Regions from separate parts of the Gryllotalpicola reticulitermitis genome, predicted to be linked through region 1. Evidence: predicted binding sites of a transcription regulator. Region 1 holds the regulator's gene; the other holds the start of a gene.

Evidence for each region. The regulator LexA, encoded in region 1, represses DNA repair genes until DNA is damaged. The targets are predictions, from matches to a motif close to TCGAACANNTGTTCGA.
Region 2: a site for LexA is predicted at 2,954-2,969, ahead of ACFOYW_RS05030 (HNH endonuclease signature motif containing protein). Genes of this name have one in related genera too.

Annotation. Positions count from the first base shown of each region.
Region 1 covers NZ_JBHSCN010000004.1:196,428-203,860, reverse strand. The annotation lists gene ACFOYW_RS07080 (SseB family protein) at 1-248, opposite strand, end outside; gene priA (bifunctional 1-(5-phosphoribosyl)-5-((5-phosphoribosylamino)methylideneamino)imidazole-4-carboxamide isomerase/phosphoribosylanthranilate isomerase PriA) at 232-978, opposite strand; gene hisH (imidazole glycerol phosphate synthase subunit HisH) at 1,027-1,677, opposite strand; gene hisB (imidazoleglycerol-phosphate dehydratase HisB) at 1,674-2,282, opposite strand; gene ACFOYW_RS07060 (histidinol-phosphate transaminase) at 2,288-3,412, opposite strand; gene ACFOYW_RS07055 (LysM peptidoglycan-binding domain-containing protein) at 3,456-3,812, opposite strand; gene lexA (transcriptional repressor LexA) at 4,039-4,719, shown strand; gene hflX (GTPase HflX) at 4,736-6,292, opposite strand; gene ACFOYW_RS07040 (class I SAM-dependent methyltransferase) at 6,386-7,018, shown strand; gene dapF (diaminopimelate epimerase) at 7,019-7,433, opposite strand, start outside.
Region 2 covers NZ_JBHSCN010000003.1:204,156-211,588, reverse strand. The annotation lists gene ACFOYW_RS05050 (MBL fold metallo-hydrolase) at 1-196, shown strand, start outside; gene ACFOYW_RS05045 (histidine phosphatase family protein) at 236-922, opposite strand; gene ACFOYW_RS05040 (NAD-dependent epimerase/dehydratase family protein) at 919-1,962, opposite strand; gene ACFOYW_RS05035 (alpha/beta fold hydrolase) at 2,094-2,912, shown strand; gene ACFOYW_RS05030 (HNH endonuclease signature motif containing protein) at 3,068-4,840, shown strand; gene ACFOYW_RS05025 (hypothetical protein) at 4,873-5,547, shown strand; gene ACFOYW_RS05020 (helix-turn-helix domain-containing protein) at 5,547-5,786, shown strand; gene ACFOYW_RS05015 (phosphotransferase enzyme family protein) at 5,985-7,178, opposite strand; gene ACFOYW_RS05010 (aldo/keto reductase) at 7,348-7,433, opposite strand, start outside.

The DNA.
Region 1 (7,433 bases):
GGCGCGGTGCCGATCTCGCCCGCGTGCGCGAGCAGGGGTACGAGGACCCGGGCCGCGCGGAACGCCTCGACGACGTCTTCGGGCAGGACGCTGCCGGCGACGAATCCGTTCAGCGCGGCCTGAAGCGCCGGATCGGCCGCCCCGTCGTCGCTCGCCGCCGCATTCGGAGTGAAGCTGCGCCCCGCCCACGGCTGCCCTGCCGAGTCGGCGGCGCCATGCCCGTGGTGCGCGTCAGGCCCCAGCGACACCGAGCGCCTCGGTCAACGTGAAGCGCCCCGCATAGAGCGCCTTGCCGACGATCGCTCCCTCGACGCCACGCGGCACGAGCTCGCGCAGTGCCGCGATGTCATCGAGGCTCGAGATGCCGCCGGACGCGACGACCGGCATGTCGGTCTTCGCCGTGAGCTCGGTGAGCAGTTCGACGTTCGGCCCGCGCAGCGTGCCGTCCTTGGTCACGTCGGTGACCACATACCGGCGGCAGCCCGCCGCCTCGAGCCGCTCGAGCACCTGCCACAGATCGCCGCCCTCGCGCGTCCACCCGCGCGCGGCGAGAGTCGTGCCGCGCACATCGAGGCCGACTGCGATCGCCTCGCCGAACCTGCCGATCACGGCGTCGGCCCACTCGGGATTCTCGAGCGCGGCGGTGCCGAGATTCACGCGGGTCGCGCCGAGTTCGAGCGCGTGCTCGAGTGACGCGTCATCGCGAATGCCGCCGGAGAGCTCGATCTTCACACCCTGGACCTCACGCAGCACCTCACGCAGCACCTCGCGATTGTCCCCGCGGCCGAAAGCGGCGTCGAGGTCGACCAGGTGGATCCACTCGGCGCCCTGCTGCGCCCAGTCGAGCGCCGCATCAACCGGGCTGCCATAGCTCGTCTCACTGCCCGCCTCGCCCTGCGTGAGCCGAACAGCCTGGCCGCCCGCCACATCGACGGCGGGAAGCAGGACAAGCGGGGGCAGAGAGGTCGAATCGGTCATGCGTCTTCCTGTGGTGCGGTGTGGAGTGGTGAAAGCCCGGTGGGCGGGCTAGCGCGACAGCGTGTCGAGCCAGTTCGCGAGCAGACGGATGCCTGCCTCGCCGGATTTCTCGGGGTGGAACTGCGTCGCCGACAGCGGGCCGTTCTCGACCGCGGCGACGAAGCGGCCGCCGTGCTCGGCCCAGGTCACGCTGGCAGCGTGGAACGGCCGCTGCGTCTCCAGCGTCCAGCTCTGCGCGGCGTACGAGTGCACGAAGTAGAAGCGCTCACCCCCGAGACCGCGGAAGAGCGTCGAGTCGGAAGCCGCGTCGACCGTGTTCCACCCGATGTGCGGCAGCACCGGCGCGTCGAGTCGCGTGACGGGCCCGGGCCACTCCCCCAGCCCGTCGGTCTCGGCACCGTGCTCGTCACCGCGCTCGAAGAGCACCTGCATGCCGACGCAGATGCCGAGCACTGCGCGGCCCCCGGCGAGTCGCCGCTCGATCAGCTCGTCGCCACGGACGGCCTTCAGCTGGTCGATCACGGCACGGAACGCACCGACTCCCGGAACGACCAGGCCATCCGCATCCATCACGGCCTGACGGTCTTTCGTCACCGCCACGTCGGCCCCTGCCGCCTCGAGGGCCTTGGCCGCCGAATGCACGTTGCCGCTGCCATAGTCGAGCACCACGACCGTGGGCCGGGGCACCGCGTCGCTCACAGCGCCCCCTTGGTGGACGGCACGCCACTCACCGCGGCGTCGAACGCCTTCGCCTGCCGGAACGCGCGAGCGAACGACTTGAATTCGGCCTCGGCGATGTGGTGCGGGTCGCGACCGCCGAGGACGCGCACGTGCACCGTGAGCGCCGCGTTGTAGGCGATCGCCTCGAAGACGTGGCGCACCATCGAGCCGGTGAAGTGACCGCCGATCAGGTGGAACTCGAACCCGGCCGGCTCCCCCGTGTGCGCCAGGTAGGGACGACCCGAGATGTCCACCACTGACTGCACGAGCGCGTCGTCGAGAGGCACCGTCGCGTCGCCGAACCGGGCGATGCCGCTCTTGTCGCCCAGAGCCTGCCGGATGGCCTGACCAAGCACGATCCCGGTGTCTTCGACGGTGTGGTGCACGTCGATGTGGGTGTCGCCGCTGGCCCGGACCGTCAGGTCGGTCAGCGAGTGCTTCGCGAACGCCGTCAGCAGATGGTCGTAGAACGGCACAGAGGTCTGGATGTCGCTGGTGCCGGTGCCATCGAGGTCGAGACTCAGCTCGATTCGGGACTCGCTCGTCTCGCGCGTGATGGAAGCGGTACGGGGGCCTGCCGTCATGCCCGTCAGCCTACCGGCGCGGTGTCGGCCGCTGCCGCGCGCGGGCTGCCGTGACGCGCCACATACCGCGCCATCGCGTCGAGGAACTCGGTGGTCTCGGGCTCAGTGCCGGCGGAGACCCGCAGGCTGTGCGGAATGCCCATCTCCCGAATGATGATGCCCTCGGCGAGCAGCTCGTCGAACACCTCATGCGGGTGGTCGACACCGCTGAACAGCACGAAGTTGCTCCAGGTGCGGGACACGCGATAGCCGAGTGCGCGCAGTCCGTCGACGATTCGGTCGCGCTGGCGCTTGATGTCGTCGACCATCGCCAGCATCTCGTCGGCGTGCGCCAAGGCCGCCTCGGCCGCGGCCTGCGTGAGAGTCGACAGGTGGTACGGAAGGCGCACCAGGCGAAGCGCGTCACCGATGGCGGGATCGGCGGCGAGGTAGCCCAGCCGCACGCCCGCAAAGGCGAACGCCTTGCTCATCGTGCGCGAGACCACGAGTCGCTCCCGACCGGGCAGCAGCGTGAGCGCGCTGGGTTCGCCGGAAGGGAAGAACTCGGCATAGGCCTCGTCGACGATCACGATGCCTGGCGCAGCGTCGTACACGGCCTCGATGACATCGAGCGCGAGTGGCGTGCCGGTGGGGTTGTTCGGAGAGCAGAGGATCACGATGTCGGGCCGCACCCGCTCGACCCACTCGGCTGCATGACGGGCGGAGATCTCAAAATCAGCGTCTCGATCGGCGGCGACCCACTCCGTTCCGGTGCCGGTGCAGAGCAGCGGATACATCGAGTACGTGGGCGCGAAGCCGAGCGCCCTGCGGCCGGGTCCGCCGAATGCCTGCAGCAGTTGCTGAAGGATCTCGTTCGACCCGTTGGCCGCCCAGATGTTCTCACGAGTCAGCTCGTGGCCGAGGTAAGCGGCGAGGGCATCGCGCAGGCCGACGAATTCGCGGTCGGGATACCTGTTCGCGCCCGCCACCGCGGCACCGAGGCGCGCGATGATGTCTGCCTGCACGTCATCGGGAATCGGATGGGTGTTCTCGTTGACGTTGAGCTCGACCCGCACATGATTCTGCGGAGCCCCGTACGGCTCACGCCCGCGGAGATCGTCACGGATGGGGAGGTCAGAGAGCGACGTCACCCAACAATCGTAGGCGGCCACCGCCCGGCGACTGAATTACGGGCTAGTGGCTGAACTGAGGCGGGATCGCAAGCGACTGCCCCGGCATGACGACCGAGGATTGCAGGTCGTTGAAGTCCACGATCGCCGAGATGACGTCGCGCGGGTCATCGTGGGGCGCGATCTTCTCTGCGAGCTGCCAGAGGGACTCGCCCTGAGTGACCGTGACGTGCTCTACCGCTGGGGTCGAGGACTGCGATTGACCGGCGGCGCCTGCGACGCCCGAGTTGAGGCCGAACCACAGTGCAAGTGCGACGAGCGGAGCCGCGACGATCACGGCGAGGACCACACGGCCACGCGCCGTGATGCGCAGTCGCGAGCCGCGGAGCGGCGTGGACAGGTGAACAATGCTGGTGCTCATGTCAAACCTTCACTTTCGTCACTCGATTCGGAACATGCGTTCGATTTTTGGCGCATCACCGAACCTATCTTCGATATCTCCCCCGCGCAAGTGCTCGCGCATTACGCAGCTATCCACCGGTTTTCGCGACTCGCTCGAACACAACGCCTAGTAAGCGTGCTTTGTCGCTAATCTGTGGATCACTGGTTACGGATGCAACCAGGGACCACCGACATTGGGGATTCACGTGACCGCAGACACCACACCCAAGCGCCGCACCCGGAGGCGCAAGAACCTCAGCGACAAGCAGCTGGCGATCCTCGACGTGATCAAGAAGTCACTCGCGGCGCGCGGCTACCCGCCGAGCATGCGCGAGATCGGCGACGCGGTCGGGCTCGCCTCGTTGTCCAGCGTGACGCACCAGCTCAATCAGCTCGAGCTCTCCGGCTATCTGCGGCGCGATCCGAACCGCCCGCGCGCCCTCGAGATCCTCATCGATCCGCCGGCACCGACGGAGCAGACGGAGGACTTCGAAGCGAAGGCGCCCGTCGGCGACGCGATGCTCGTACCCCTGGTCGGCCGCATTGCTGCGGGCATTCCGATCACGGCCGACCAGCAGGTGGAAGAGGTATTCCCCCTTCCCCGTCGCATCGTGGGCAACGGCGATCTGTTCATGCTGAAGGTCGCGGGTGAGTCGATGATCGACGCGGCGATCTGCGACGGCGACTGGGTGGTCGTTCGCCAGCAGCAGGACGCCGTCAACGGCGACATCGTCGCGGCGATGCTCGACGGCGAAGCGACGGTCAAGGTGTTCCGCCAACGTGACGGCCACACGTGGCTGCTGCCTCGCAACTCGGCGTTCGAGCCGATTCTCGGCGACAACGCCGTCGTGCTCGGCAAGATCGTGGCGGTGCTGCGCGCGGTCTAAGGCCGCGCCGCCGCCCTCACGACAGGCCGACCGCCTCGAGGCGGTAGGGCTCGAACGGCGCGAGCCGCGTCGGGTCGATCAGGGCGGTGACCCGAGTGCCTTCTTCCGTGTATGCGGTCGCAGTGACCCGGCCGCGCTCGTGCAGCGCAGCGATCACCTCTCCGCGCTCGTAGGGCACAAGCAGCTCGACGCGCACGGCCCTGTCGGGAATCAGGCGCATGACCCGGGCGAGAACCTCGTCGACGCCCTCGCCGCTGCGCGCGCTGGCGAACACCGCACCGGGCTCCAGCCCCCTGAGCACCAGTCGCGTGTCGTCGTCGACCAGGTCCGACTTGTTGAAGACGACGAGCTCCGGAATGTCGCGGGCGCCCACCTCTCCCATGACGTCACGGACCGTCTGAAGCTGCGCTGCAGGGTCGGGGTGCGACGCGTCGACCACATGAACGATCACGTCGGCGTCCTGCACCTCCTCGAGCGTCGAGCGGAACGCTTCGACGAGCTGATGGGGCAGGTTGCGCACGAAGCCCACCGTGTCGACGAGGGTGTACGGGCGGCCATCGGCCGTCTCGGAACGTCGCACCGTCGCGTCGAGGGTCGCGAACAGTGCGTTCTCGACGAGCACGCCCGCGCGCGTGATGCGGTTGAGCAGACTCGACTTCCCCGCGTTGGTGTAGCCGGCGATCGCCACCGACGGCACCTCATTGCGACGTCGATTCGCTCGCTTCGCCTCGCGGGCGGGCTTCATCTCTCTGATCTGCCTGCGCAGTCGCGCCATGCGCGTATGGATGCGCCGACGATCGAGCTCGATCTTCGTCTCACCGGGGCCGCGGCTGCCCATGCCGTTCCCGGCACCGCCGACCTGACCGCCGGCCTGCCGGCTCATCGACTCGCCCCAGCCGCGCAGACGCGGCAGCAGGTACTCGAGCTGCGCGAGCTCGACCTGCGCCTTGCCCTCGCGGCTCTTGGCGTGCTGGCTGAAGATGTCGAGGATCACTGCCGTGCGGTCGATCACCTTGACCTTCACGACGTCTTCCAGAGCACGGCGCTGGCTCGGAGCCAACTCCGTGTCGGCGACCACGGTGTCGGCGCCGAGATGACTCACGATGCTCGCAAGCTCCTGCGCCTTGCCACGACCGAGGTACGTGCTCGGGTCGGGATGCGGTCGCCGCTGCAGCAGCCCGTCGAGCACGACAGCCCCGGCAGTCTCGGCAAGCGCCGCGAGCTCGCGCAGCGAGTTCTCGGCGTCGTCGAGCGAACCGCCGGAGTACACGCCGATCAGCACCACGTTCTCGAGCCGCAGCTGCCGGTACTCGACCTCGGTGACGTCATCGAGCTCGGTCGACAGACCGCCGACGCGTCGCAGTGACGCACGGTCTTCGCGGTCGAACTGCTCGCCGTCGGTGTCGACGAACGACGCATCCGTCACATCGAGCAGCGCCTGCGCTCGCTGGCTGAACAGTGCATAGCCTGCGGCGTGAGAGTCTGCGTTCGCGAGCACACGCGCGACGACGTCGTCGCTGTCTGTGCGAGGGGTCGTGTCGGCTGAGCCGGTGGTAGTGCGATCTTCGGTCATCGTTGAGCTCTTACTCTACTTGCGTCTGCGATGCACGTGGGCCGTGATCGCTGGGTGTTTTAGTGGACGGGGGCGGTGCTGTACGTTGCTGGCATGGCTTCGGGCGACCACTATTTCAGCGCGTCGCCGGAAAGCGACCCCAAGCTGAGGCCGATCCGCGTGCGGCTCGCGGGCCGAGATCTGACGGTCACGACGGCAGCGGGTGTCTTCAGTCCCGATCACGTCGACGTGGGCACCTCGGTGCTGCTGGCCAGTACCCCGTCACCGCCACCGGGCGGCCAGTTGCTCGATCTCGGCTGCGGGTGGGGGCCCGTCGCGCTCTCTCTTGCTCTCGGCTCGCCGCACGCAACGGTATGGGCCGTCGACGTCAACGAACGCGCACTCGACCTGGTGCGCCGGAACGCGGAGTCGTTGGGTCTCACTAATGTGAACGCCGTGCGCCCCGAGGATGTTCCGGCCGACGCCTCGTTCATGACGATCTGGTCGAACCCGCCGATCCGCGTCGGCAAGAGTGAGCTGCACAACCTGATGCAGACGTGGCTGCCGCGGCTCGAGCCGGGGTCGGATGCGTGGCTCGTCGTCGCGCGGAATCTCGGCTCAGACTCACTGCAGCGCTGGCTTGACGCGTCCCTGCCCGCCGAGTTCGGAACCACCCGGGCGACGACGAGCAAGGGGTTCCGTGTGCTCCGCGTGCGTCGCCACGGCGGCGAGCCCATCGCCGATTAGCTATGCGAGGGTGAGCTCGCCGTCGAAGACGAGCTCTGCAGGGCCGTTCAGCGCCACGTGCTCGCCGTCCTCCGCGGGGAACATGCGCACCGTGACCTCGCCGCCCGCGACGATGACCCTCCAGTCGCTCGGGGCGCGCTCACCGGCCCAGTGACGCGTCGCAAGCGCGGCCGCCACAGTGCCGGTGCCGCACGAGAGGGTCTCACCGACCCCGCGCTCGTGGACCCGCATTCGAATGCGCCCGATGCCGTCTTTGACGAGCGGGTCGCCCGGCACCACGAACTCGACGTTGGCGCCGTCGACGGGCTCGGGGTCGAGTACCGGGACATAGCTCAGGTCGAGCGCGTCCAGCTCGGCGTCGTCCGACAGCGCGACGACGACGTGCGGGTTGCCGACGTTGACGCCGAGGCCGGGC
Region 2 (7,433 bases), on a different contig from region 1:
GAGCGCCCCGTGGCTCAAGTTCGGCGAGACGATCGACTTCGTTCTCGACGTGAAGCCGCGCCGCGCCTTCCCGACGCACGAGGCGATCAACTCCGCCCCCGGACAGGCCATGGCGAAGGATCGCATCGGCTGGGCCGCGCAGCAGAACGGCGGCGAGCTGCTCGACATCGTCGCCGGCGACACCGTCGACCTGTAACCCGCGCGCGTCGGAGCCCGGCTGCCCGGAAACCGGCGGTCAGGAATCCGACAACCGGAACACGCCTGGCGTGTTCCACCTGACGACGACAGGTTGGGCGTGCTCGAACCCGAGCACGCTCACCGTCGCCGTCGACAACTGAAAGGCCTGCGCGTCGACCGGCCGAAGACCGAGCCACGCTGCGGCCATCGCACGTAGGAAGTGGCCGTGGGCGAACGCGATGACGTCCTCGCCCTGCCACATCACGTCGAGCGCCCGCGCAATGACGCGCTTCGCCCGCTTCTGCACGTCGGCTGCCGACTCCCCCGGAGTCGCGCCGGCCGGCACGCCGTTTCGCCACAGATTCCAGCTCAGCCCACGCTGCTCCGTGATCTGCGGTGTCGTGAGCCCCTCGTAGGCGCCGTAATCGAACTCGGCCAGGTCGTCATCGACCACCAGCTGGTCACCGTAACCCGCGAGCTGAGCGGTGTGAATCGCGCGAGTGCGCGGACTCGACATCACGAGTCCGAACGGATGCCCGTTCAGCAGGTCCGCGATCGCAGACGCTTCCCGCTCCCCCGCGGGCGTCAGCGGCAGATCGGTCACACTCGTGTGACGACCGGACAGGCTCCACTCAGTCTGGCCATGCCGCACAAGCACCAGGTGGCTCTTGTTCGCATGGCCGTGCTCCGACATCGGCTCCCCGGGGGGAGTCGACGAGACGGCGAGGCGCTGAGTCGGGGTCATATGAGCTTTCTCTCGAGGCTGCGGAGCAGCAGATAGGCGTCCTCGAGGCGGTAGTCGAGGAACGGGGCGAAATACGGGTCGTCGGCTAAAGCATCCGTTCGCCCCAGCTCGTGCTCGCGCAGCAGCCAGTCCAGCTCGGCGCCGACGGTCGCGGGGAACGTCTCGCCCCGCCAGCCGAGTCGCTCGGCCGCGGCGAGATCGAGCACGACCGGCGGCACGACGTCCCACGGGTGAGCGCCGTAGACCGGGTCGGTGTCGTCATCGAGCAGCTCAGGCTCGAAGCTGTGCCCGAGGCGCCCGGCGACGGTCTCGGCGATCTGCAGCCCTGTCGGGGCATCCGCATCGCCGACGTTGAGCACCCGGGTTGCGGGTTGCGCCGCTACCACCTCGACGAGTGAGGCGATGTTCGCGGCCGCCGTGGTGTGATCTCCTCCGCGACCCCGATGCGCGAGCGCGAGCTGCCCGCGCCCATCGAGTGCGCGCTTCGCGAACACCCACTCACGCGGGCGCTTCGCGCCCTCGCCGTGCACCTTCCCCGCGCGCAGCACCGTCACCGGCAGCCCCGAGTCGAGCAGCGCATTCTCAGCCGCCACCTTGTTCTGGCCGTAGCCGTCCCGGCTCGTGGGATCGCCGCGGCCGGGCGCGACAGTCGGATCGCTCTCACCGATCGGCAGCGGGAAAACCGGCTTCGCGAGCGAGTTGCCGTGATTGCCGAACTCGTCGACGTACACGGCCTTGGTCGAGAGCATCACCGAAGCGTCGGCGTCAGCGAGGAACGGCGCAATGAGAAGAGCATCGGATTCCGTGAAGCACAGGCAATCGACGATGAGTTCGGCGCCCTCGGCGACGACGGAGCGGAGCGCGCGGGCATCCGCTCGATCGACCGCTGTGAAGGTCAGCCCGGGCGCAACCGCCAGCCGCTCAGGCAGGTGGGACGCGTCTCGACCCGTCACGTCGACCTGCCAGCCCGCATCGAGCAGCCGGGTCGCGACCGCGCGGCCGATCAGGCCGGTTCCGCCGAGGATGACTGCGCGCGCCACAGAGTCCAGGCTACCTGGGTGCGCAGTGCGTCCCGCGCCGCGGGCGCCCCGGTGTGAGAGTCGCGCATGCTTCGGCGCGTGCCCTGTGCTGAGCGCGAACCGTGCTGCGCGCGAGCCGCTACCGTGATCGCGTGGATCTTGTGGACCTGGTCGAGAACCCGCTCGACGGCACCCGTATCTCTTACCGCGTGTTCGGCGAAGGCGCCCGCCCCGATGCGCCGGCCGTCGTGCTGGTGCACGGCACCGCACTCACGCAGGCGATCTGGCGCGGATTCGGCTGGGTACGCGAGCTGCAGGCGACGCACCGGGTCATCACGCTCGATCTGCGGGGGCACGGCCGCAGTGACAAGCCCTATGACGAGGATTCCTACGACCAGGCACTGTTCGTCGGCGACGTGCTCACCGTCATGGAGGCCGTCGGCGTCGAGCGTGCGCACTACATCGGATACTCACTCGGCGCTCGCGTCGGGTTCGAGATCGGATACTCGCACCCGGGGCGGCTCGCGAGCCTCGTCACGCTCGGCGGATCTCCCCGCACCGGCGGCCAGGGAATCTTCGACGCGACCTTCTTCCCCGGCGTCATCGACACGATCGTGGCGCGCGGCATGCAGGCGTTCGTCGACCGCTGGGCCGAGCACCTTGGGCACCCGCTCGACAGTGCGACCGCGCTCGCACTGCTCGCGAACGATCCGCAGGCGCTCGCGGCTTATATGCGCAAGACCGAAGAAGACCCCGGAGTGCCCGCCCACGCCCTCTCGACCCTGCCCATGCCGCTGCTCATGGTCGCGGGCACCGAGGACCACATCCGCGTGCGGGCGGCGGCGCGCATGCAGTCGTACCGGCCGACGACACCCGTGCGGCTTCTGGACGGCGCGACCCACGGGCGCACGCCGCGCCACCCCGACGCGCTGCCGACGATTCGGGAGTGGCTCGCGGCGCAGAGCGGGTGATGCGCGGGTAAGGCTCGCGGGCGAATCTCGAATGCCGAGAATAGAATACGTGATCGAGCGGATGTCTCGGAGTCGGCGTTGTTCGGGTGTGATCGAGTTATCCACAGGCTGGCTCACTCGGCCCGAATGTCAGTGGTTTCTCGTAGCTTTATTCCATGACCGAAATCGTCCAGCGGGTGCGCGAGCTGACCGCCACGGCAGTGGGAGCGCTGCCCGGCGTCGATGAGCTCTCCGCGCTGGCGGATGCGTCGGCGACCGCGCTGCTGGGTGAATTGTCGAGATTGCGCCGTCACGTCGACGCCGCGATCGCGGTGCTGGCGGCAGACATCGAGAGGAAATCGGCCCGTGACCTCGGCCCGGCGTCGCTGGCCCGGCGGGCGGGCGTGCGCACCGGGGCCGAACTGGTGCAGAAGATCACCGGCAGCACGCGCGGCGACGCGATCAAGGCCGTCCGCATCGGCGGCATGCTCGAGACTGCGCACGCCGTGGCCCCGTTGCCGCCAGCGCCGACGGGCGACGGCTCAGCGGCCGATGACAACTCGGAAACCGAGCCGGGCGCGCCCGTACTCACTGAATGCGCGGCCAGGTCCGTCGACGACCTGACAGGGTTGCCCGGTGCGTGGGACGCGCCGGTCGCTGTCGCGGTACGCAACGGGTGGCTGACCGTCGACCAGGCCGACCGGCTCAAGGCCGGGCTCGGTGAGCCTCGCTGTGCTGACGCGGCTTCGCGGTGGCGGCAGGCGGCCCTCGGCCTGATCGTCGATTGCTGGGACGGGGGTCTGACACCGGAAGACCTGAAGCGTGCTGCGACCGCGATGCGCGCCTGCCTCGATCGAGAGTGGGCCGCGCACAACGCGCAGCGGCTGCATGAGCAGCGGTCACTCAAACGCATCACCCGCACCGACGGTATGGTCGCCTACCACCTGCTTGTCGATCCGCTCACAGACCGGCAGATCTGGGCACCGCTGTATCGCCAGCTCGCGCCTCGCCTCGGCGGCCCGCGGTTCATGACCGACGACGAGCGTGCACGAGCTTCCGAACTCGAGCGAGACGCGCGCAGCAACGAGCAGCTTCTCGCCGACACGCTCGTGAACGCCCTCACCACCGGACTCTCCGCGATCAGTGCGGGTGCCGGCGACGCGGCGCGGGCTGCGGCCCCGGCCGGTACGGGGTCGAGTGTGACCATCGCGGTCACTACAAACGAGTTGCACCAGGCTGTCGCCGCCGAGAACCTGGCGCGCCGCCACCAGCAGGACGATCACAGCCGCTGCCCCCGGGCCGATGACGGAGCGTGCCTTGTGCCCGAGACCGGAATCGCGTGGGCGGAGGGGTCGAGCGAGCCGGCCACCGGGCCGCAGCTGCTCGCAGCGATCTGCGACGGGCGGCTCGGCGCGATCCTGTTCGACGAGACCGGGCAGGCGCTCGACATCACCAAGCACGAGCGCACGTTCTCTGGTCGACAGCGTCGGGCCATGGCCCTGCGCGATCGCGGCTGCCTCCAGCCCGGCTGTGCCATGCCGGCGGTTGCCTGCGAGGGTCACCACATCAATCCGTGGGGCGAAGGGCCCGCCAACCGGCGAACTGAAACCCGCGACGGAGTCTTGCTGTGCCGCTTCCACCACCTCAACCTGCACAACCACCGCGCCCATATCGAGAGGCGCGGCACGAACTACTGGCTGCACTGGCCAGGCAAGGAACCGACGCGTCTCGTGTCGAAGAGTGCGCTCATGATGCAGCTGCGCACTGAGGGTGAAGTGGGTGCGAGGGCAGACTCGGGGGTCCTGACAGACGATCCGGGACGTAGCACTCGCACCGACACCCGCACTGGCACCGGTGTCGGCAGCGGTGTCGGCAGCGGCAGTAGCACTGGCACCGGCACTGGCACTGGCACCGGCACCGGCACCGGCACCAGGCGACAAAGCCGGTGACAGGCCCAACGAATATCGATATGTTCTATCGCGTGTCCACTGTCGATGAAGCAGGTCGCCCACTTACGCGATCGCACGCGGTTCGGTTCATCTACTGGACGTCGCTCGCGTATCTCGTGCTCGCGGCGATCGAGCTCGTCGATGCGGTCGTTCAGCTCAGCACACGTCTCGGACAGCGTTCGAGCGGAATCATCATGACGTGGAACCCCGGCTTCCCGGCACCGCAGCCCACGCACTACGAGATGTCCGGCGCGCCCTACGTTGCACAGGGCAGCACCGCGTACTTCACGCAGATGACCGGCACGGTTCGCGACGTTCCCGTGGCGTCCATCGTCGTCACCGGTCTCGGTGACATCGTCAGCGTGCTGTGTGGTGCCGGCATCGCAGTCTGTATCTTCGTACTCGCTCAGCGCATGGCCGCGGGCGCGCCGTTCGTACGGGCATCGGCCAGGGCGCTCGTCGCTCTCGCGGCGATCGTGTTCTTCGGCTTCGAGGGCGCACAGGTGCTGCACGCCGTCGGCTCGAACCTTGCCGAGAACGTTCTGATCGCGAGCCCGCAGGAGCCCGACGGCCAGTGGTCGCCACCGATCAGCGAGGGGCCGGGGTTCTCTCTCTTGCCGATCTATGTCTCCGTGGGACTGCTCGCCCTCGCCGCCGTGTTCCGAGCCGGGGCCGCGTATCGCGACGACAGCGACGGTCTCGTCTAGTGGAGCGAGGGTCTCGTCTAGTAGGGCGGATTCACTGCCGGCTCGACGACCTGCTCGCCGAGCGCGGTATGACGCTCGTCGAACTGTCCGAGCGGGCCGGCATCAGCACCGCCAACCTCTCGGTCCTCAAGAACGACCGCGCCAAAGCCGTGCGCTTCAGCACCGCCGCGGCCATTTGCGATGTTCTCGGCTGCGAGTTCGGCGACCTGCTTGTGATCGCGCCCGCTGCGCAGAACTGAAGCGGGAGCCGCGACTTGTCAGCTCGACATCGCTCCGCGGCCGTCCGCGGTCGTGTCCCTGAGACGCCGCATTGCGAACAGCCGGTGCCGACTCACAGCGCCGGTTCGTCACTGAGACGCCGCAATACGAAGCTCCGTAGCCGACTCACGGCGCGGGCTCATCACTGAGACGCCGCAATACGAACCTCCGTAGCCGACTCAGAGCGCGGCAAGCCAGCGGGCCGGCTCGGGCTGACTCTGCGCCGCGCGCAACCCCAGCCAGAGCGTCAGGATCTCCAGCCAACCCCGCTCGGCATCGGACAGCGGGCGCACCGCTTCGTAGCCCTCACGGAATGCTCGCCGAATGTCTGGCGCTGTCGGCCCCCAGTCGGTGAAGAGGGTCCCGAGGTACAGGCTCGCCTTCGCAAGGTCGTAGACCCGATGCGTGACGACCACGTCGTCGAAGTCCAGCACCCCGACGATCCGCGAACCCCTCGTGAGGATGTTCGCCGCCCGAAAGTCGTTGTGCACGAGCTGAACCGCATCATCGAGCCGCGGTGCCGCGCTGAGAGCCTGCGCCAGCCTGCGCGCGGCCTCGTGCGCTACCCCATCGCGACTGTCACTGACGGCATTCCCCTCGGGTGACTCGCCCCCGGCGACGTGACCGCCAGCGCACGGGCTGCTGACGCCGCGACCGGCTGTACCACCGGCGCCGACACCACCGGCGCCGACACCGCCGCTGCCGACACCGCCGCTGCCCGCACCGCGACTGCCCGCACCGCGACTGCCCGCACCGCGACTGGCTGTACCGCGACTGGCTGTACCACTCGTGCCGACGCCGTCGCCGACACCGCTCTCGTCGTCGAGCCATCCCGCGATGCGCGAACGCCAGTCGACAGGCTCGTTCGCCAGAGCAGCGTCAGGGCGGATCGTCGCCAGCGCAGCATGCAACTCGGCAAGAACCGCACCCGCGGCACGCACGGCCGCTTCATCGCCCACGTTCAGCCACTCGCCCGCGAGCTCGGGCAGCACCGCGAGGGACAGCTTGCCCACCGGCCCGTCGGTCACGACACGGGCGCTACCGCTCGCAGACAGAAGAGGTCGTGCCACCGGAAAGCCACGCTCGGCGAGCAGCCCCAGCAGCCTGGTCGACGCATCGAGACGGTGGAACTGGTCGAGCGCACGCGACCACTTCACCACCACGTCTCCATGGTCCGTGGCCGCCCAGAGGATCGCATTGTGATCACTGATCACCACCCGGCCGACCTCGCGCACCTGGATGCCCCAGGACGCTGACAGGGTCTCGACGCACCACGCCGCGGCCTCGTCGATGCCGTCGAAGCCGAACCTGTCCGCGAGCGCCTCGACCGGTGCGGCGGACTCCCACAGCATCGACAGCCCCACAGGCAACATGCCTCGACTCTAGTGAGCCGGCCGAAGTACGCCGCGCACGCCCTGAGCGCCGCCGCACGCCCGGAGCCCGCGCGAGGCGTGCACCGACCGCGGTGCGCTACGCGTTCTGTGCTCGGCGTGCTGCGCTGCAGGTACTTGCGCCTACAGGTTCTGCGTTACGGGTTCTGCGCTACACGTACTGCGAGATCAGTGACCAGTCAGCCGGCGAAAGACGGTCGGTCGACGTGTTGCGCTGGTGCCAGTACGGGTAGTGCA